Regions from separate parts of the Dickeya dadantii NCPPB 898 genome, predicted to be linked through region 1. Evidence: predicted binding sites of a transcription regulator. Region 1 holds the regulator's gene; the other holds the start of a gene.
The links. Region 1 encodes PurR, which represses purine synthesis genes. Its sites were predicted from a motif close to CANGCAAACGTTTGCNTG; they were not measured.
Positions count from the first base shown of each region.

Region 2: a site for PurR is predicted at 2,757-2,774, ahead of gcvT (glycine cleavage system aminomethyltransferase GcvT). Genes of this name have one in related genera too.

Region 1 is NZ_CM001976.1:2,828,790-2,837,550, forward strand. Features, by position in the region: gene DDA898_RS12885 (outer membrane lipoprotein) at 1-463, shown strand, start outside; gene slyA (transcriptional regulator SlyA) at 901-1,338, opposite strand; gene DDA898_RS22380 (DUF1289 domain-containing protein) at 1,513-1,752, opposite strand; gene gloA (lactoylglutathione lyase) at 2,017-2,424, shown strand; gene rnt (ribonuclease T) at 2,566-3,243, shown strand; gene DDA898_RS12905 (Grx4 family monothiol glutaredoxin) at 3,369-3,719, opposite strand; gene DDA898_RS12910 (C40 family peptidase) at 4,051-5,019, shown strand; gene cydH (cytochrome bd-I oxidase subunit CydH) at 5,201-5,290, opposite strand; gene purR (HTH-type transcriptional repressor PurR) at 5,677-6,702, shown strand; gene cfa (cyclopropane fatty acyl phospholipid synthase) at 7,121-8,281, shown strand; gene DDA898_RS12925 (riboflavin synthase) at 8,377-8,761, opposite strand, start outside.
Region 2 is NZ_CM001976.1:683,310-692,070, reverse strand. Features, by position in the region: gene gcvP (aminomethyl-transferring glycine dehydrogenase) at 1-1,059, opposite strand, end outside; gene gcvH (glycine cleavage system protein GcvH) at 1,172-1,579, opposite strand; gene gcvT (glycine cleavage system aminomethyltransferase GcvT) at 1,611-2,711, opposite strand; gene fucO (lactaldehyde reductase) at 3,382-4,533, shown strand; gene alsS (acetolactate synthase AlsS) at 4,875-6,554, opposite strand; gene budA (acetolactate decarboxylase) at 6,610-7,398, opposite strand; gene DDA898_RS03620 (LysR family transcriptional regulator) at 7,510-8,403, shown strand; gene DDA898_RS03615 (DUF1435 domain-containing protein) at 8,532-8,761, shown strand, end outside.

The DNA of each region.
Region 1 (8,761 bases):
GAAACGTTTTCTCGTGATCACTTTAGCAGGTATCACACTGGCTGGCTGCGCCAATACCAGCACCCTGTCAGGAGACGTTTACAGTGCATCCGAAGCCAAGCAGGTTCAGACTGTAACCTACGGCACCGTCGTCTCTACTCGTCCGGTACAGATTCAGGCCGGTGAAGACAGTAATGTCATCGGCACCCTCGGCGGCGCCGTGCTGGGCGGGCTGGTCGGTAATACCGTCGGCCGCGGTACGGGCCGTAATCTGGCGACAGCCGCAGGCGCGGTTGCCGGTGGCGTTGCCGGTAACAGCATTGAAGGCGCGGTCAACCGCGTTCAGGGCGTGGAGCTGGAAATCCGTAAAGACGACGGCAGCACCATCATGGTGGTGCAAAAACAGGGCGATACCAAATTCCACGCCGGACAACGTGTGGCTATGGCCAGCAACGGCCGTTCCATCACCGTCTCCCCGCGTTAAGATTCGATTATCAATCACCACCCTCCGGGTGGTGATTGTCTAATGTCATCAATTCGGCTCGATATATCCAGATAACCATCATTCACACTATATACTCGACATACTGAGTTGCAGGTGCGTTGGCTTTATTATCTGGCCCATCCCTAGGCCTCACCCTTTTAGAGCCGCGACAAGCCGCGTTCAACCATGTTCCCGACAGACCTGCTCCCACAGATCCATTCCCAACAGAGTTGTCGCTCTCCCCAGTCATTTACTTATGCAAAATTCTGAGGATTCGATCGGTTGCCGCGTTACAAAGTTCATAATGAACCTTGCCCTGAAGGGCCAACGTTGCGTTGTTCAAAACGCCAGCGTGTTGTCCTGCGACTCGAATTATTTGAGTAATATGTTGTCTGAAATTCGAATTCGCCCGCCAAGACATTTACTTTTTCTATTAATTAAGACTGACTCTCATGTAATGCCAAAATGTTTTTTTCCAGCCGGGAGATAATAGTGGCCAACTCATCCACTTCCGCCGGGGTAATACCATTTAATATTTCGCTGCGTGTCTGATCAATAACGTCATTAACAGCCTGAATGATAGGATCCGCCATATCCGTTAACAGAATACGTTTAGCGCGTCGATCATGGGCACAGATGTGCCGGGTAATTAACCCCTTATCTTCAAGTTGATCCAACGTACGCACCAGCGAAGGCTGTTCTATTCCTATCGCTTTGGCAAGCTGAATTTGGGACTGCCCCGGAGGCAGTTGGTGAATATTATGCAGTGTGACCCAGTGCGTCTGCGTGAGCTCCAGAGGCTTCAATCGATGATCAATCAAAGCGCGCCATACACGAACCAACCGGGCTAAATCAGAACCTAACGGCAATTCCATCACTTCTCCTTATAGTTAGCATACTAAGCAACTTCCCTGGATTGCAATCAACTCTGATTTAAAACGAAAGTCTAATAAAAAAATGTCTTATTGTTATCTATCTATTCTAGCAAATAATAATTAATTAAAAATGATCTTGAACTTAATTTATATCATTAAATATCACCCTGCCGATTAAAACAAGGCTGGTTGATCTGGCTCGGAGGACACTGAATTTTTTTCACTTCGCTGGGAACGTTTCATCCTTTGCCGGCACAAACGCAGCACATCCTGTTTTTGCGCATCACTCATTGTCCCCCAATTAAAACGCTCGCTGCGGCTGCGAAAACAACCACGACAGAAGCCCCGGTCATCCGCCTGGCAGATACCCCGGCAAGGGTTGGGAACAGGAAAAAGTTCGAGCTGCTCAGCCACAGGACCTCCTCATCTGACGTCTTTATTGAAACCTTGATTGCCGTCACTGGCAAGCTTTCCGTAACGTTACCGAGTAATTAACCGCCATCTTCCCGTTTATCTCACCCTTTTTTCAGCAAGCGAACCTGAAAAGCAGCGCCCGGCCACAGGTTTGGACTCCCCCCGGCAACGACGTTATACTCAGGCCCTGTTGTTTCAGGCGGTAACGGAATGCACCCGGTATCGCCCATGACGGTTAACCCACTGATCAAAATAGGGGTCATTATGCGTTTACTTCATACCATGCTACGCGTTGGCGACCTGCAGCGCGCTATCGATTTCTACACCAAGGTACTGGGCATGCGTCTGCTACGCACCAGCGACAATCCGGAATACAAATATTCTCTGGCATTTGTCGGCTATACCGAGGAAAGCGAAGGCGCCGTGATCGAACTGACCTACAACTGGGGCGTGGAAAGCTATGAACTGGGCACCGCCTTCGGTCATATCGCACTGGGTGTGGATGACGTAGCGGGTGCCTGTGAACGTATCCGTCAGGCCGGCGGCAAGGTTACCCGTGAAGCCGGCCCGGTCAAAGGCGGCTCCACCGTTATCGCTTTCGTTGAAGACCCTGACGGTTACAAAATCGAGCTGATCAAACGCTCGCAGGCCGGTCAGGGACTGGGCAATTAATCATCCCGCCTTTGCTGTTCAGGTGCCGACAGGCGCCTGTCTTTCGGGGGAACGGTTATCCGCCGTCATGTACGGCTGCTGCATCCCCCGCCGGAATTTGCCATAATGCGCACTGCATGTTACTGAAGAAATAAGAAACGAATGGCTGAGAAAAATAACCTGAACGCCCTGAACGCGCGTTTTCGTGGCTTTTACCCCGTTGTTATCGATGTCGAAACCGCCGGGTTCAACGCGAAAACCGATGCGCTGCTGGAAATTGCAGCCGTAACGCTGAAAATGGATGAAAGCGGTTGGTTACAGCCGGACGAAACCTTGCATTTTCACATCGAACCGTTTGAAGGCGCAATTCTGCGGCCCGAAGCGCTGGCCTTCAACGGCATCGACCCTGCCAACCCATTGCGTGGCGCGGTGAGCGAATATGAAGCGCTGCATGAAATCTTCAAAGCCGTGCGTAAGGGAATCAAAGATCAGAACTGCAATCGCGGCATCATCGTGGCCCATAACGCGACCTTCGACCACAGCTTTCTGATGGCGGCGGCAGAACGCTGCGGCCTGAAACGTAACCCATTCCACCCTTTCGCCACCTTTGACACCGCCGCGCTCAGCGGGCTGGTGCTGGGGCAGACGGTGCTGGCCAAAGCCTGTATTGCAGCGGAGATCCCGTTCGACGCCAGCCAGGCGCACTCAGCGCTCTATGACACCGAACAGACAGCGCAGCTGTTTTGTGAACTGGTCAATCGCTGGAAGCGCATGGGCGGCTGGCCGCTGGCCTCAGGAACCGATACCGAAACGCCGCTGGCCGTCGGCAGTGAAGGGTAAGCCGGCGCGAACACCGGTGGTCGTGCCAATACCCTGCGGCATCAAAGCATCATAATCGTAACGATTAAAACGATATCAGGCAGCGCCGGGCTGCCTGATGCCGGGCTGCCTGATAGAGAGAAGGATTACTGCTGTTCCGCCTGCTGGGAGCGGTATTTGTCGGCGGTTTCTTTAATCAGTTGCTGCAGTTCGCCACGCTGGTACATCTCAATCACGATGTCGCAGCCGCCGACCAATTCGCCATCCACCCACAGCTGCGGGAAAGTCGGCCAGTTGGCGTATTTGGGCAATTCGGCGCGGATATCCGGGTTTTGCAGAATATCCACATAGGCAAAACGCTCGCCACACGCCGACAACGCCTGGACCGCCTGGGCAGAAAAACCACAGCTCGGCAATTTGGGCGAGCCTTTCATGTACAGCAGAATCGGGTTTTCAGCGATCTGAAGCTGAATTTTTTCAAGTGTCGTTGTCGTCATTTTATTGCTTCCTCAAGGGCGTGATGAGCAGCCCGTCAACGGCTGTTCATATGACTCGCGGCATACCGTGCCGTGCCGCTTCTGTTGCTTTGTATTCTAACGATAGCGACGGCCACAAAAAAACGCTATCTTTTGTAGGGTTTTATCCAGCTGAGCGTCAGCCAGAACAAAACAGCACCGAATCGGCTGATAATTAAGCAGCAGGCATCGTTGTTAACGTTTTCTCACTATTTTGTAGTAACAATGCCTTATTCCCCACTTTTTTATCAGGTCATTTTCGGGAATACTGTAAAGATTGAACGATTGAGGACAACATTCGGTCAGAATTATCATGCGTTTATTTATTACGCTCTTTTTATTATTTTTCAGTAACCTGTTTTTTAACCTGGCACAGGCTAATCCACATAGCGCTGCGGTTTTTCCGCGCAAAACCGGCGTGGAAACGGCGAATAAAGCTATTGAGGAATCCAAAAAAAGCAAGGTTGCTAAAAATACCAAAAAGGGTGCGGCGCCCACTCATGACAAAAAGCCGGAAAAAACCGCCAAAACCGCGCCTGCCAAACCCACCGCCGCTCACGATAAAAACGTCAAACCGCACAACGATAAAAAACCGGTGACAACCACGACCTCAGCCCACGCAACCAGCAAGAAACCGACGCAGGAAAAAAGCGTGCAGGCTAAAACGCCAGCCGGCAAAACCACGAAAAAGGACGCTCCGGCACAGGCGAAGAGCAGTCACAAGACGCATGAAACCGTTATTGCCAAAACGGCAAATAAAAAAGGCAAACCTGCCGCCGTCGACGAAACCGCTACCCTATCACCACACGGCAAGAGCAAAAAAGGCAAGCAAGATAAAGCCTCGCTGACCATCAGCGCCGCTCACCAAAAGCGCTATCAGCATGCCAAACTGACCGCCATGAACAAGCTGATGAGCCAGATCGGCAAACCCTACCACTGGGGCGGTGCGACCCCCTACTCCGGTTTCGATTGCAGCGGGCTGGTGTATTACGCTTATAAAGATGTGGTGAAAATCACGATTCCGCGTACCGCCAATGAGATGTTCCATCTGCGCGACGCCGCGCCTATCAAGAAAAGCGAACTGGAAAGCGGCGACCTGGTGTTCTTTCGGATAACCAACCGCGGTGCTGCCGACCATGTAGGCGTCTATCTCGGCAATGGTCGTTTCATCCAGTCGCCGCGTTCCGGCGCTGATATCAAAATCAGCAAGCTGAGCGAAGACTACTGGCAGGATCATTACGTCGGCGCCCGTCGCGTGGTCACGCCGAAGACGATGCGTTAAACAATTACCATGCGTTAAACAATTACCATGCGTTAAAGCGCTTCCGCTGGAATGACGCTATCCAAATACGGCAAAAGGGGCATCGCGCCCCTTTTTATTTTTCGATAGCCGTTTTCTGGTACCTGCCGTTGACAGCGACGAATGTGTCGCTGACGATCCAGGCGCCGTTAGCGCCACGCCGTCAGTTCAGCACCGCGCTCAGACTAAAGATGATGATCACTGCCAGTGAAGCCACTGTGGTGAACAGCGACATTTTCAAATTAGTATCCATAGTATTCTCCTGTATGTGACCGATGATCGCCGTCATCCCGTCATGTCTGAATCAAACCCCGATCCCGGCAGGTGGGGAAACATCATAAAGCATAGGTGTATTATCACCCGAGCGGCGTCAAAAAACCGCTTTCTGCGTCACAGAGATAAAACGAATTGCCTCTTCCACTTTTGCTCTAAATCGGCCAAAATCCGCAGTTTACTGTATACACTGCGTTGGTCGAAGCGTCAGCCCTCCCCTCAAGCTACACACCTCGGCATGTCTCCTCCTGAAATGTTGCCTTGTTGTCCGGCAGGAGATGAATTCACGCAGGCAAACGATTAACAACATATTTACTGCTGTAACAGACAACCTACTGTAACAGATGAGTTCAGGAGTCACTTTAGATGGCAACGATCAAAGATGTGGCAAAACGCGCGGGCGTTTCGACCACAACCGTATCACACGTGATCAATAAAACACGTTTCGTCGCCGAAGAGACCAAGGCTGCGGTGCGCGCGGCCATCGATGAATTGCATTATTCGCCGAGTGCAGTGGCCCGCAGCCTGAAAGTCAACCACACCAAATCCATCGGCCTGCTGGCGACATCCAGCGAGGCGCCCTATTTCGCCGAAATCATCGAAGCGGTGGAAAACAGCTGCTACGCCAGAGGCTACACGCTGATCCTGTGCAACTCCCATAATAATCAGGACAAACAGCGCGCCTACCTTTCCATGCTGGCGCAAAAACGAGTCGACGGCCTGTTGGTGATGTGCGCCGAATATCCGCCGGAACTGCTGTCCATGCTGGAGGATTACCGCCATATCCCGATGGTGGTGATGGACTGGGGCGAAGCCCACAGCGATTTTACCGATACCATCATCGATAACGCCTTTGCCGGCGGCTATATGGCCGGACGTTACCTGATTGAGCGCGGCCACCGCGACATCGGCGCCATTCCCGGTTCTCAGGGGCGCAATACCGGCAGCGGGCGTTACCTGGGGTTCCTGAAAGCGTTGAAAGAAGCCGACATTCCGCTACGGGAAGAATGGGTGGTTCAGGGCGACTTCGAACCGGAATCCGGCTACAAAGCGATGCACCAGATTCTGGCCCAGAAACAGCGGCCGACGGCGGTATTCTGCGGCGGCGACATCATGGCGATGGGCGCCATTTGCGCCGCCGACGAGCTGGGGCTGCGCGTACCGCAGGATATTTCGGTGATCGGTTATGACAATGTTCGTCACTCCCGGTATTTTACCCCGGCGCTGACCACCATTCACCAGCCCAAGGAGCGGCTGGGGCAGGCGGCGTTTTCCATGTTGCTCGACCGCATTACCAGCAAACGTGAGGAAGCCCAGACCATCGAAGTGCATCCGACCCTGATCGAACGCCGCTCCGTCGCCGACGGCCCGTTCCTCGATTACCGTCGTTAAAATTCAGACGATTCTGTTATATCTCGGTTTGGCTCTTCAATCAGGCGGCATCCCGCGCCACACATGGCGACGACGCGTGCTATCGCAGCTGAACACATGACTTAACGTGCTGCTTTAACCCAACGAATTCTTGTCGTCGGGTTAAAGCAGTCATACACTCCTCACTGTCTTTAACGACAATAATTATGAGCAGACGATGCTTTCGGCATCACGCATCGCCTTCGTTTCTATACGGTCTGTTGACCGCCGCATCTTTTTCTTACGGCCAGGGATAGACGCCTTTCGTACCGCTTTTCTCTTATTTCCTCTGGGACATCCAAGGGCTGACGATGGATTGAGTCCACCGAATGCCCTCTGTGGGTACATTTGTCTAATGTGTTCCTTGCACAGGTATTTTCCGGCAAGGTAGGGAGAAGTTATGAGTTTATCTTATGTGGAGGAGCTGGATGCAGCTAACCTATCCTGGTTCCGGATTGTCAATGAAATGCTATCGGCTGCCGACATCGTCATTAACGGTTCACGCCCGTTTGATATTCAGGTCAAAAATCCCGGTATGTACAAACGCATACTACGTGAAGGCTCGCTAGGATTGGGCGAAAGTTATATGGATGGCTGGTGGGAATGTGAACGGCTGGACATATTTTTCCACCGCGTGTTAAGTGCCGGACTGGAAAAACGGCTTCCTCACAGTTGGCAAGATACGCTACGGATCCTGATGGCACGGCTGACCAACCGGCAGTCTCGCCGCCGGGCCCGGCTCGTGGTCAAGGAGCACTACGACCTCGGTAATGATCTTTTCACCATGATGCTCGACCCCTACATGCAATACACTTGCGGTTACTGGAAACAGGCCGAAACGCTGGAACAGGCGCAGCAAGACAAGCTGCGCCTGATTTGCGAAAAGCTGCAGTTGCGTCGCGGCATGACTCTGCTGGATCTCGGCTGTGGCTGGGGCGGGCTGGCGGAATTTGCCGCCCGCCATTACGGCGTCAGCGTCACCGGCGTTACCATATCCCGCGAACAGCAGACGCTGGCACAGCAGCGCTGTCAGGATCTGGATGTCACTATTCTGCTGCAGGACTATCGCGATATGAACGATATGAACTGGCAGTTCGATCGTATCACTGCTGTTGGCCTACTTGAGCATGTCGGCCCGAAAAATTACGATACCCTTTTCCAGATAGTGAGAAAAAACCTCAAATCCACCAGCCTGTTTCTGTTGCATACCATCGGATCGAACAACGCCAGACTAAATGTAGACGCCTGGATCGACAAGTACATCTTCCCCAACGGCTGCGTGGCTTCAATAAAGCATATCGCCCAGGCCAGCGAACCCTATCTGGTGATGGAAGACTGGCACAATTTCGGCGCAGACTATGATCGTACGCTAATGGCCTGGTATGATCGTTTCCAGCAACACTGGCCAACGTTGTCAGAACGTTACTCCGATCGCTTCCATAGGATGTTCTGCTACTACCTCAACGCCTGTGCCGGCGCGTTTCGCGCACGTGATCTCCAACTCTGGCAAATAGTATTCAGTGTGGGCGGTGTAGAGGGCGGCTTGCGAGTCCCCAGATAATCCTGGCCCCCGGCGAATCCACATCCCGATAGCAAAAAACCGGCAGCCAGGCTGCCGGTTTTCATGATGGGAGAACGTGCCAGGGAAGAAAGTGCTTATTCGCCCTGCTCCGCCTGTGCAGCAGCCTGCTGCGCCTGACGCGCCAGGACGCGCTCGACTGTATCGATGATGGCCTGGGTTTGCGGGTCGATTTCGATATTGATGCGATCGCCCAGCCGTTTCTGACCCAGCGTCGTGCGCTGGAGCGTTTCCGGAATCAGATGCACGCAAAAACGGCTGCGGGTCACCTCCCCCACCGTCAGACTGATGCCGTCAATGCCGATGAAGCCTTTGTGCAGCACATATTTCATCTGCGATTCATCAGACAACCGGAACCAGATCTGGTGATTATTTTCCGACGTCAGGATTTTGACGATCTCCGCCGTACACATAATATGGCCGGACATCACATGCCCGCCGATTTCATCGCCATATTTAGCG
Region 2 (8,761 bases), 2.1 Mb from region 1:
CCCGTGGTACACCGCGTACATGCCGGCAATGTTGGCCAGCAGCACCTGCGAGGTACAAATGTTGGAATTGGCTTTTTCGCGGCGGATATGCTGCTCGCGGGTCTGCATCGCCATGCGCAACGCGGTGTTGCCGGCGGCATCGCGCGAAACGCCGATAATCCGGCCCGGCATGGCGCGTTTGTATTCGTCGCGGCAGGCGAAAAACGCCGCGTGCGGGCCGCCGTAGCCCATCGGTACGCCGAAACGCTGGGCCGATCCCAGCACAATGTCGGCGCCCTGTTTGCCCGGTGCGTCCAGCAGCACCAGCGCCATGATGTCCGACACCACGCTGACGATCACTTTGCGGTTTTTCAGCTCGGACATCAGCGCGCGATAGTCGTGCAACTCGCCGGTGGTGCCGACCTGTTGCAGCAATACGCCGAAGACGTCGTCATACTTCACGGCGTCGGCGGCGTTGCCGGTGACGATGTCAAAGCCGAAGGTCTGCGCGCGGGTACGCACCACATCCAGCGTCTGCGGATGCACGTCGTCGGCAACGAAGAAACGGTTGGCCTGCTTGAGTTTGCTGACGCGTTTGGCCATCGCCATCGCTTCCGCGGCGGCGGTCGCTTCATCCAGCAACGAGGCGGAAGCCAGCTCCAGACCGGTCAGATCCTGCGTCACCTGCTGGAAATTCAGCAGCGCTTCCAGACGACCCTGCGACACCTCCGGCTGATACGGCGTATACGCGGTATACCAGCCCGGATTCTCCAGCACGTTGCGCAGAATCACCGGCGGCGTCAGCACCGCGTGGTAGCCCATGCCGATGTAGCTTTTGTAACGCAGGTTGCGGCCGGCGATCGCCTTCAGTTCGGCCAGCGCCTGATACTCGGTGGCGGCGTCGCCTACCGCCGGCGGATGGGGCAACTGGATATCGGCGGGGACGATTTGGCAGGTAAGCCCGTCCAGCGAATCCGCGCCGATGGCGGCCAGCATCTGCTGTTGCTGAGCGGCTGACGGGCCAATATGGCGCTCCGTGAAGGCACTGCCGTGTTCGAGTTGACTGAGAGTCTGGGTCATGTGGGGGAATTTCCTGCATTTGGCACAGTGATGTGCAGCACATTCAAACCAATCATAAAAACAAGCGGACCATAAAAACGCCCCGTTGCGGGGAGCGAACGGGGCGTCAGGCTTATTCTTCTTCGTCGCTGTCTTCTTCTTCCAGCAGCGCCTGATAGCCGGCGGCATCAAGCAATTCGTTCAGTTCGTCTTCGTCAGACGCCTTGATGCGGAACAGCCAGCCTTCGGCATACGGCGCGCTGTTCACCAGCTCCGGCGCGCCTTCCAGCTCTTCGTTGACTTCCACTACTTCGCCGCTGATCGGCGCGTAGATGTCGGACGCGGCCTTGACGGATTCCGCCACCGCGCAGTCGTCACCGGCGTTGACCGTGCTGCCCACTTCCGGCAGGTCGATAAACACCATATCGCCCAGCAATTCCTGCGCGTGCTCGGTGATGCCCACGCTGTAAACGCCGTTGCCTTCCGCCATCACCCATTCATGGGACGAGGTATATTTCAATTCTGCCGGAACATTGCTCATTGCCACCTTCTCCTTCCATTAACGCCAAAAATTAAAACTGAACCAACGCCTTGCCGGCGCGGACGAAATTGGGTTTGGTCACATGCACCGGCATCTCGCGATTGCGAATCTGCACGATAGCCTGTTCGCCGATACCGGCGGGAACACGGGCCAGGGCGATACTGACGCCCAGCGTGGGCGAAAACGACCCGCTGGTGATCACCCCTTCCTGCATAACGCCATGATTATCGGTAAAGCGGACCGGCTGACCGTGACGCAGCACGCCTTTTTCGGTCATCACCAGGCCGACCAGTTGTTCAGTGCCTTCCGCCTGCTGGCGCTCCAGCGCTTCGCGGCCGATGAACTGACGGTCTTCCGGCTGCCAGACGATGGTCCAGCCCATGTTGGCCGCCAGCGGAGAGACGGATTCATCCATGTCCTGACCGTACAGATTCATGCCCGCTTCCAGGCGCAGCGTGTCGCGCGCGCCCAGCCCGCAGGGTTTGACGCCGGCCGCCAGCAACTGTTGCCAGAAGCCGACCGCCTGTTCCTGCGGTAGTGCGATTTCATAGCCTGCTTCGCCAGTATAGCCAGTGGTGGCGATAAACAGGTCGCCCGCCTGCACGCCAAAGAAAGGTTTCATGCCGGCCACCTGTTCGCGCTGGGCATCGGTCAGCAGGCGGCGTACTTTTTCCTGCGCCTGCGGCCCCTGCACCGCAATCAGCGACAAATCCTCACGCTCGGTAATCTCCACCATAAACGGTTTGGCATGCTCGACGATCCAGGCCAGATCCTTCTCGCGGGTGGCGGAGTTCACCACCAACCGGAAATAGTCCTCGGTCTGGAAATAGACGATCAGATCGTCGATCACGCCGGCGGACGGCGTCAGCATGGCGGTATAGAGCGCTTTGCCGGGCTGGGTGAGTTTGGCAACGTCATTCGCCAGCAGATAACGTAAAAATTCACGCACGCGAACGCCGCGCAGATCCACGATGGTCATGTGCGACACATCAAACATGCCGGCGCTATTGCGTACGATGTGATGTTCGTCGAGCTGAGAGCCGTAGTGCAGCGGCATCATCCAGCCATGAAAGTCCACCATTTTGGCACCATCGGCCAGATGCTGTTGATACAACGGAGTGTGGTTTGCCATTCTTTTCTCTCTACGTTAGCCGCGCGTTGTGACGCCAGGCCCCACGACGCAAACGTTTATCCTGCCCCAGAACTTACCACCGAAGCACGCGTTCCACCACTCCTTCAACCATAAGTTTATCTATATAAAAAGCCAGAACAGCCTTGAATTACCCAATCACCCAATCAGGATATAAATCTGAAAAAATATACATAATTAAAACTTAGCGCCAAATTAAAAAATAAAACCAACACCACGAATTATTAAAACTTGATTTTTTGGTTTGATGTCAGAAGAGACAATCACAAGTTAAATTAGATTAAGTAATGCGAAAAAACCCTAAAATTAGATTATTTCAGGTAAAGCGACGACTGCCTTCCGCTCCCCTCACCTACTGATTCTGTGATCGCCGTCGTGGACATCTTCCCGCCAGCGACAGTACGACGCGGCGGATGGCAGCCGTGAGAAGGCGGTGAGTCCCGGCTGGTTTCACACTGGATTCATCGGCGAGTGATCCATCTGACAAAGGGTTGACTTTTATCAACCAGAAGCGAGCTTTTTCCTCTCCCTGCACGGCACACGACTAGATTAACGATTAACCCTATCGGCTACTGTAACCACACCGGCTACTGGCGCAAATGGATAACCGATTCGCCTCAATGATTAAAAATCAATGTGTTAAGGAGAAATCATGGCACACAGAATGATATTGAATGAAACGTCCTATTTTGGCAGCGGCGCCATCGCTCACCTGACTGAAGAAGTGCAGCGACGCGGCTTTCGCAAAGCGCTGGTGGTGACGGACAAGGAACTGATGAAGTACGGCGTAGCGGGTAAAGTCACCGCGCTGATGGACAAGGCGGGCCTGCCTTATGACATCTATGACGGCGTGATTCCCAATCCGACCATCGCCGTTGTCCAGCAGGGGGTCGAACGTTTTCAGGCCTCCGGCGCCGACTACCTGATCGCTATTGGCGGTGGTTCACCGCAGGACACCTGCAAAGCCATCGGCATCATCATCACTAACCCGGAATTCGCCGATGTGCGCAGCCTGGAAGGGGTCGCGGCCACCCGCAAACCCAGCGTGCCGATTCTTGCCATTCCCACCACCTCCGGCACCGCGGCGGAAGTCACCATCAACTACGTCATCACCGATGAAGAGAGACGGCGCAAATTCGTCTGCGTCGACCCACACGATATCCCTATCGTGTCGTTTATCGACGCGAACATGATGAGCAGCATGCCCGCCTCACTCAAAGCCGCCACCGGTATCGACGCCCTGACCCACGCCATCGAAGGCTTTACCACTCAGGGTGCCTGGGAATTAACCGACATGCTGCACCTCAAAGCCATCGAAATCATCAGCCGTTCGCTGCGTGATTCGGTAGCGGGTAAACCGCATGGCGTGGAAGCGATGGCGCTGGGGCAATATATCGCCGGCATGGGTTTTTCCAACGTCGGTCTGGGGCTGGTGCACGGTATGGCGCATCCGCTGGGCGCTTTCTATAACACCCCGCACGGCGTCGCCAACGCGATTCTGTTGCCCCATGTGATGGCCTGGAACGCGGAATACACCGGTGAGAAATTCCGCGCCATCGCCGTGGCGATGGGTGTACAAGGCGCGGACGTCATGCCGCTGGCGCAGGCGCGAAACGCGGCGATTCAGGCGGTGCGGCAACTGGCGCAGGATGTGGATATCCCGGCGCAATTGCGTCAGGTCGGCGTGAAAGAACAGGATATTCCGGCACTGGCGCAGGCGGCATTCGACGATGTCTGCACCGGCGGCAATCCGCGCCCGGCCAGCGTGAAGGAGATTGAGGCGTTGTATCAGTCGATCTACTGATAATCGATTTACTGATAATCGATCTACTGATCATCTATCTACTGATAAACAAATCGCCGATTGTGCGATTTGTCGATACGTGGCGGGAAGTGACAAAAAACGCGCGTCCTGCCAATAACGAACCGGAACCTGCCGCGTCAAACGCCGCGACAGGCCGGTCAAGCCCCTTATTACTATCGGGGGCTTCAGGACGCGTGGAGCAACCAGCGCCTGTGACGAAACATTCAACATTCGCCATACGGCGTTTACGATGAAATATTCGTCACAGGCGAATACGGCTCAAAAGGCTGCAAAGCCTTGCAGCAGGTAGGATCGTAGCACCTGAACCGAGCGTATTACGCTCAGATCAGCTGACTGATATTCACGTTCTCCATCAGGTAATGGTTGTCGGAGTAATCCACCGGAATGGCGATCACCGCCGGGCCGTCTACATCCATCGCCTGCCAGAGTTTCGGCACCAGTTCGGCGGCGGATTCCACGGCAAAACCTTTAGCGCCGAAAGCTTCCGCATAGGCTTTAAAGTCAATCGGCCCGAACTTGACGCCGGAAGCGCGGTGATATTTTTTCTCTTCCTGAATTTCCACCATGTTGTAGGCGTTATCCACCCAGATGATGTGCAGAATGTTGGATTTCAGCCGCACCGCGGTTTCCAGCTCCATGCTGGACTGCATGAAACCGCCATCCCCGGACACCGACACCACCTTCTGTTTCGGATTCACCAGCGCGGCGGCGATCGCCCACGGCAACGCCACCCCCATGGTCTGCTGGCCGTTGGTCATCAGCACCTGACGAGCGCGGAAGCTGTAGAGATAACGCGCCAGCCAGATATGGAAACTGCCCATGTCCACGCACAAGGTAACGTCTTTATTGACCAGATCCTGCATCACCCGCACCAGCCGTAACGGATGGATGGCGAAGCCGTCCATGTTGATGGCACGGGTCGCCAGTTCATGACGCAGTTGACTGCGCTCTTCCAAAATCGCCGCCGACTGTGACGACAGCACGATCGGCGAACTGAGTTGCTCATTGAGCGCATCAATGGTGATGCTGATGTCGCCAACCAGTTCCACATCCGGGCGGTAGGCGCTTTCTACTTCGGCGGGCAGCACATCAATATGCACCAGCGTGGCATTGCCGGAATTCCACAGCGCCGGCGCATATTCTACCGGGCTGTAACCGACCGTGACGATAAGGTCTGCCTGCTGTAGCAGCTTGTCGCCGGCCTGGTTGTTGAACAAGCCGACCCGTCCGGCAAAATGGTCAAAATGCTGTTGATCAATCACCCCGGCGGCCTGATAGGTACTGGTTACCGGCAGGCGGCTGTGATGCAGCAGGCGGCGCAGCGCCTCGGCGTTTTTCGGCTGGCTGGCCATCAGCCCCAGCAGCAGGATCGGATTTTTGGCTTGCTTTATCAGCCCGGCCACCCGTTCAACATCCTTACGCGGCGCGCTGTTGAGGGTTGGCAGCGCAGTACGGGCCAGAATCGGGCTGTCCACCGGTTCATTGACGATATCCTCCGGCAGACTGATGAACGCCGCGCCCGGCCGCCCAAGTTCAGCGGCGCGAAAGGCGTTAGCCATCACTTCTGAAATCGCGGACGACACCGTGATTTCAGCACTGTATTTGGTCACCGGCTGAAACAGGCTGACGGTATCCAGGCTCTGATGGGTCAGCTTCAGGCGGTCGGCGCGTTTGACCGCGCCCCCCAGCGCTACCAGCGGGTCACCTTCCGCCGTCGCGGTAGCCAGCCCGGTCACCAGATTCGAACAGCCCGGCCCCGACGTCACCAGCGTCACGCCGGCCTTGCCGGTAAGACGCCCGACGGCGGCCGCCATAAAGGCGCCATTGGCCTCATGCCGTACAGGAATGGTCTGGATCGACGAATCCACCAACGAATCAAACACGCGGTCTACTTTTGCACCAGGAATGCCGAAGACATAGTTGACGCCTTGCTGTTCAAGATGTTTTACGATCAGCTCCGCACCGCTAGACCAATGCTGTTGACCATCCATATTTTCCATAATGTTTATCCTCTGCATAACAGTGTGCTTTTGCTTTCAGTACCTGCTCGACGCTTCAGCTCTCCACAGAGTGAATGACGCTATCGAGATCTTCAGGGGATAAATTGGCTTTCAGGAAATCCCTGTCGCGGGGAAGGTCAATAACCAGTTTGGCGATAGAGCCAAAGGTCAATACGCCTTCTTCCAGTCGATAATCAAGGATATGTCCGCCGCCTTTGCGGTCATCGGTGATGAAATGCTCGTGATAACCAGCAACATTAATCCCCTGAACATAGGCAGGACTACGGAAACCGATAACGCTGCCCTGACACTGTTCGAAACGGAACGTGGGTTGTTGGGCAATCGCTTCCAGCATCGGTTTATAAGGACGTTCCTGGCGAGGTACCGTACGGGTTTCCACGTGGCTAAAGCGGCCATCTATCCGCAGGGCACAAAACAGATTATCTGTTGCAATCAAATCATTAATGCGCTGATGAATCGCTTCGCGGCTGGTGGCCTGTCCGAAATGGATCTGCTCCGTCGGCCGGAAAAAGGTCATTACCGCGAAAGGCGTTTTCTGATTCGACAGCGCCGCACGTGCGCTGCCATCCTCACGGAGCTGGAAGATGCGGCTGTTAAGCGCCACCAGTTCGCCGTCGAGATCATTAAACGTCCCTAATCCAAAATCGCCATGTTTCAGAAGTTCTTCCATGGTGATGTTACCTTCATAAACGCCATTAATAAGCCCGCTCATTAATGACGTTTGATAAATAACGCACTCTGGATGCTGTTTCTGATGATGAAGTGCAAAGCTGGCCAGTTCCCTGACACAGGGGTCGACGCAGTTAACATCTTTCATATCCATTCCCTTCTGACGATGATCAACTTAAATTTATTTAATGTTTCCCTTGAATATTGACCTTCGTCACACCAAAGTTCCAATACAGAGATGTGGCCGTTTGGAGATCGAAAATATATGGAATTACGTTACCTGCGCTATTTTGTCGCAGTGGCCTCAACCCGGCATTTCACCCGCGCGGCGGAAATTCTCGGCATATCACAGCCGCCGTTAAGCCAACAGATTCAAAAACTTGAGCGGGAAATTGGGACGCCGCTGTTCAAGCGGCTGACCCGTGGCGTGGAAATGACGGAGGCTGGCGAAGCGCTGTATCAGGACGCCAGTCATATTCTGGAACTGGCCGATTCGGCCGTGGAGAGAGTACGCAGCATCGCCCGCGGGGAAAGCGGCGCGATCAATGTCGGCTTCTCCTGCGCAGTCACCTTCCACCCGGCGGTACTGGCGCTGCTGCGCCGCTATCGGCAGCAGTATCCCAACGTCCGGCTGCAGCCGCGTGAAGAACATATTTATGAGATTCTGGAGAGCCTGCGTAATCGCACCACCGACATCGCGTTTGTACGCCTGCCATGCGATATCGGCGAGGAGTTTGAAGGCGAATTACTGGCGGACGAGCCGATGCGGCTGGTGCTGCCGGAAAACCATCCGTTCAGCGATCAAACGCAAATCAATCTGGGGCAGTTGCGGCAGGAACCGTTGATCATCTTTCCGCGCGAACTTTGCCCCAGTCTGCACGACCTGATTATCCGCGCCTGCTATCTGTCGGGCTACCAGCCCCAAATCAATCCGCTGGCGCCGCATATCACCGCCACCATCAGCATGGTGGCGTCTGGTTTTGGCGTCACCTTTGTTCCTGAATCGCTGTCCAGCATCCAGACCGGCAACGTGACCTATCACGACACCAACACGCCGCACCTCACCACACAGATTGCCGTAATCTGGCGCAAACATGACCGCTCCGCCACGCTGCTGAACATGCTGCAACTGGTACGCGGCTATCTGCACAACACCTGACCCTCTGCGGGCGTAAAAAAACCTGCCGTCGTCAAACGGCAGGTAATACAAAAATCACGCGGCACCGGTTGTATAGCGGCAAATCTGATATATGATATTAGTTATCATTATCAACAATGGAAGCCACAATGCTGACCGCCATGATCGCCGCCTGCGGGCTATGGGGAATAAGCTGGTATTTTGGCAAACGTCTGTCCAGCGCCTGGGGCGTTCTACTGCCGGCGGCGCTGATGCCGTTGCTGGCCCTGCCGGAGCTGAATCTGACCCATCTGAAGTACATCTGCGCGCTGGCGATGCTGCTCACGTTGAGCATGCTGTTTCACCGACGTATGCGTCACTATCTGCTGCTGCCGTCCTG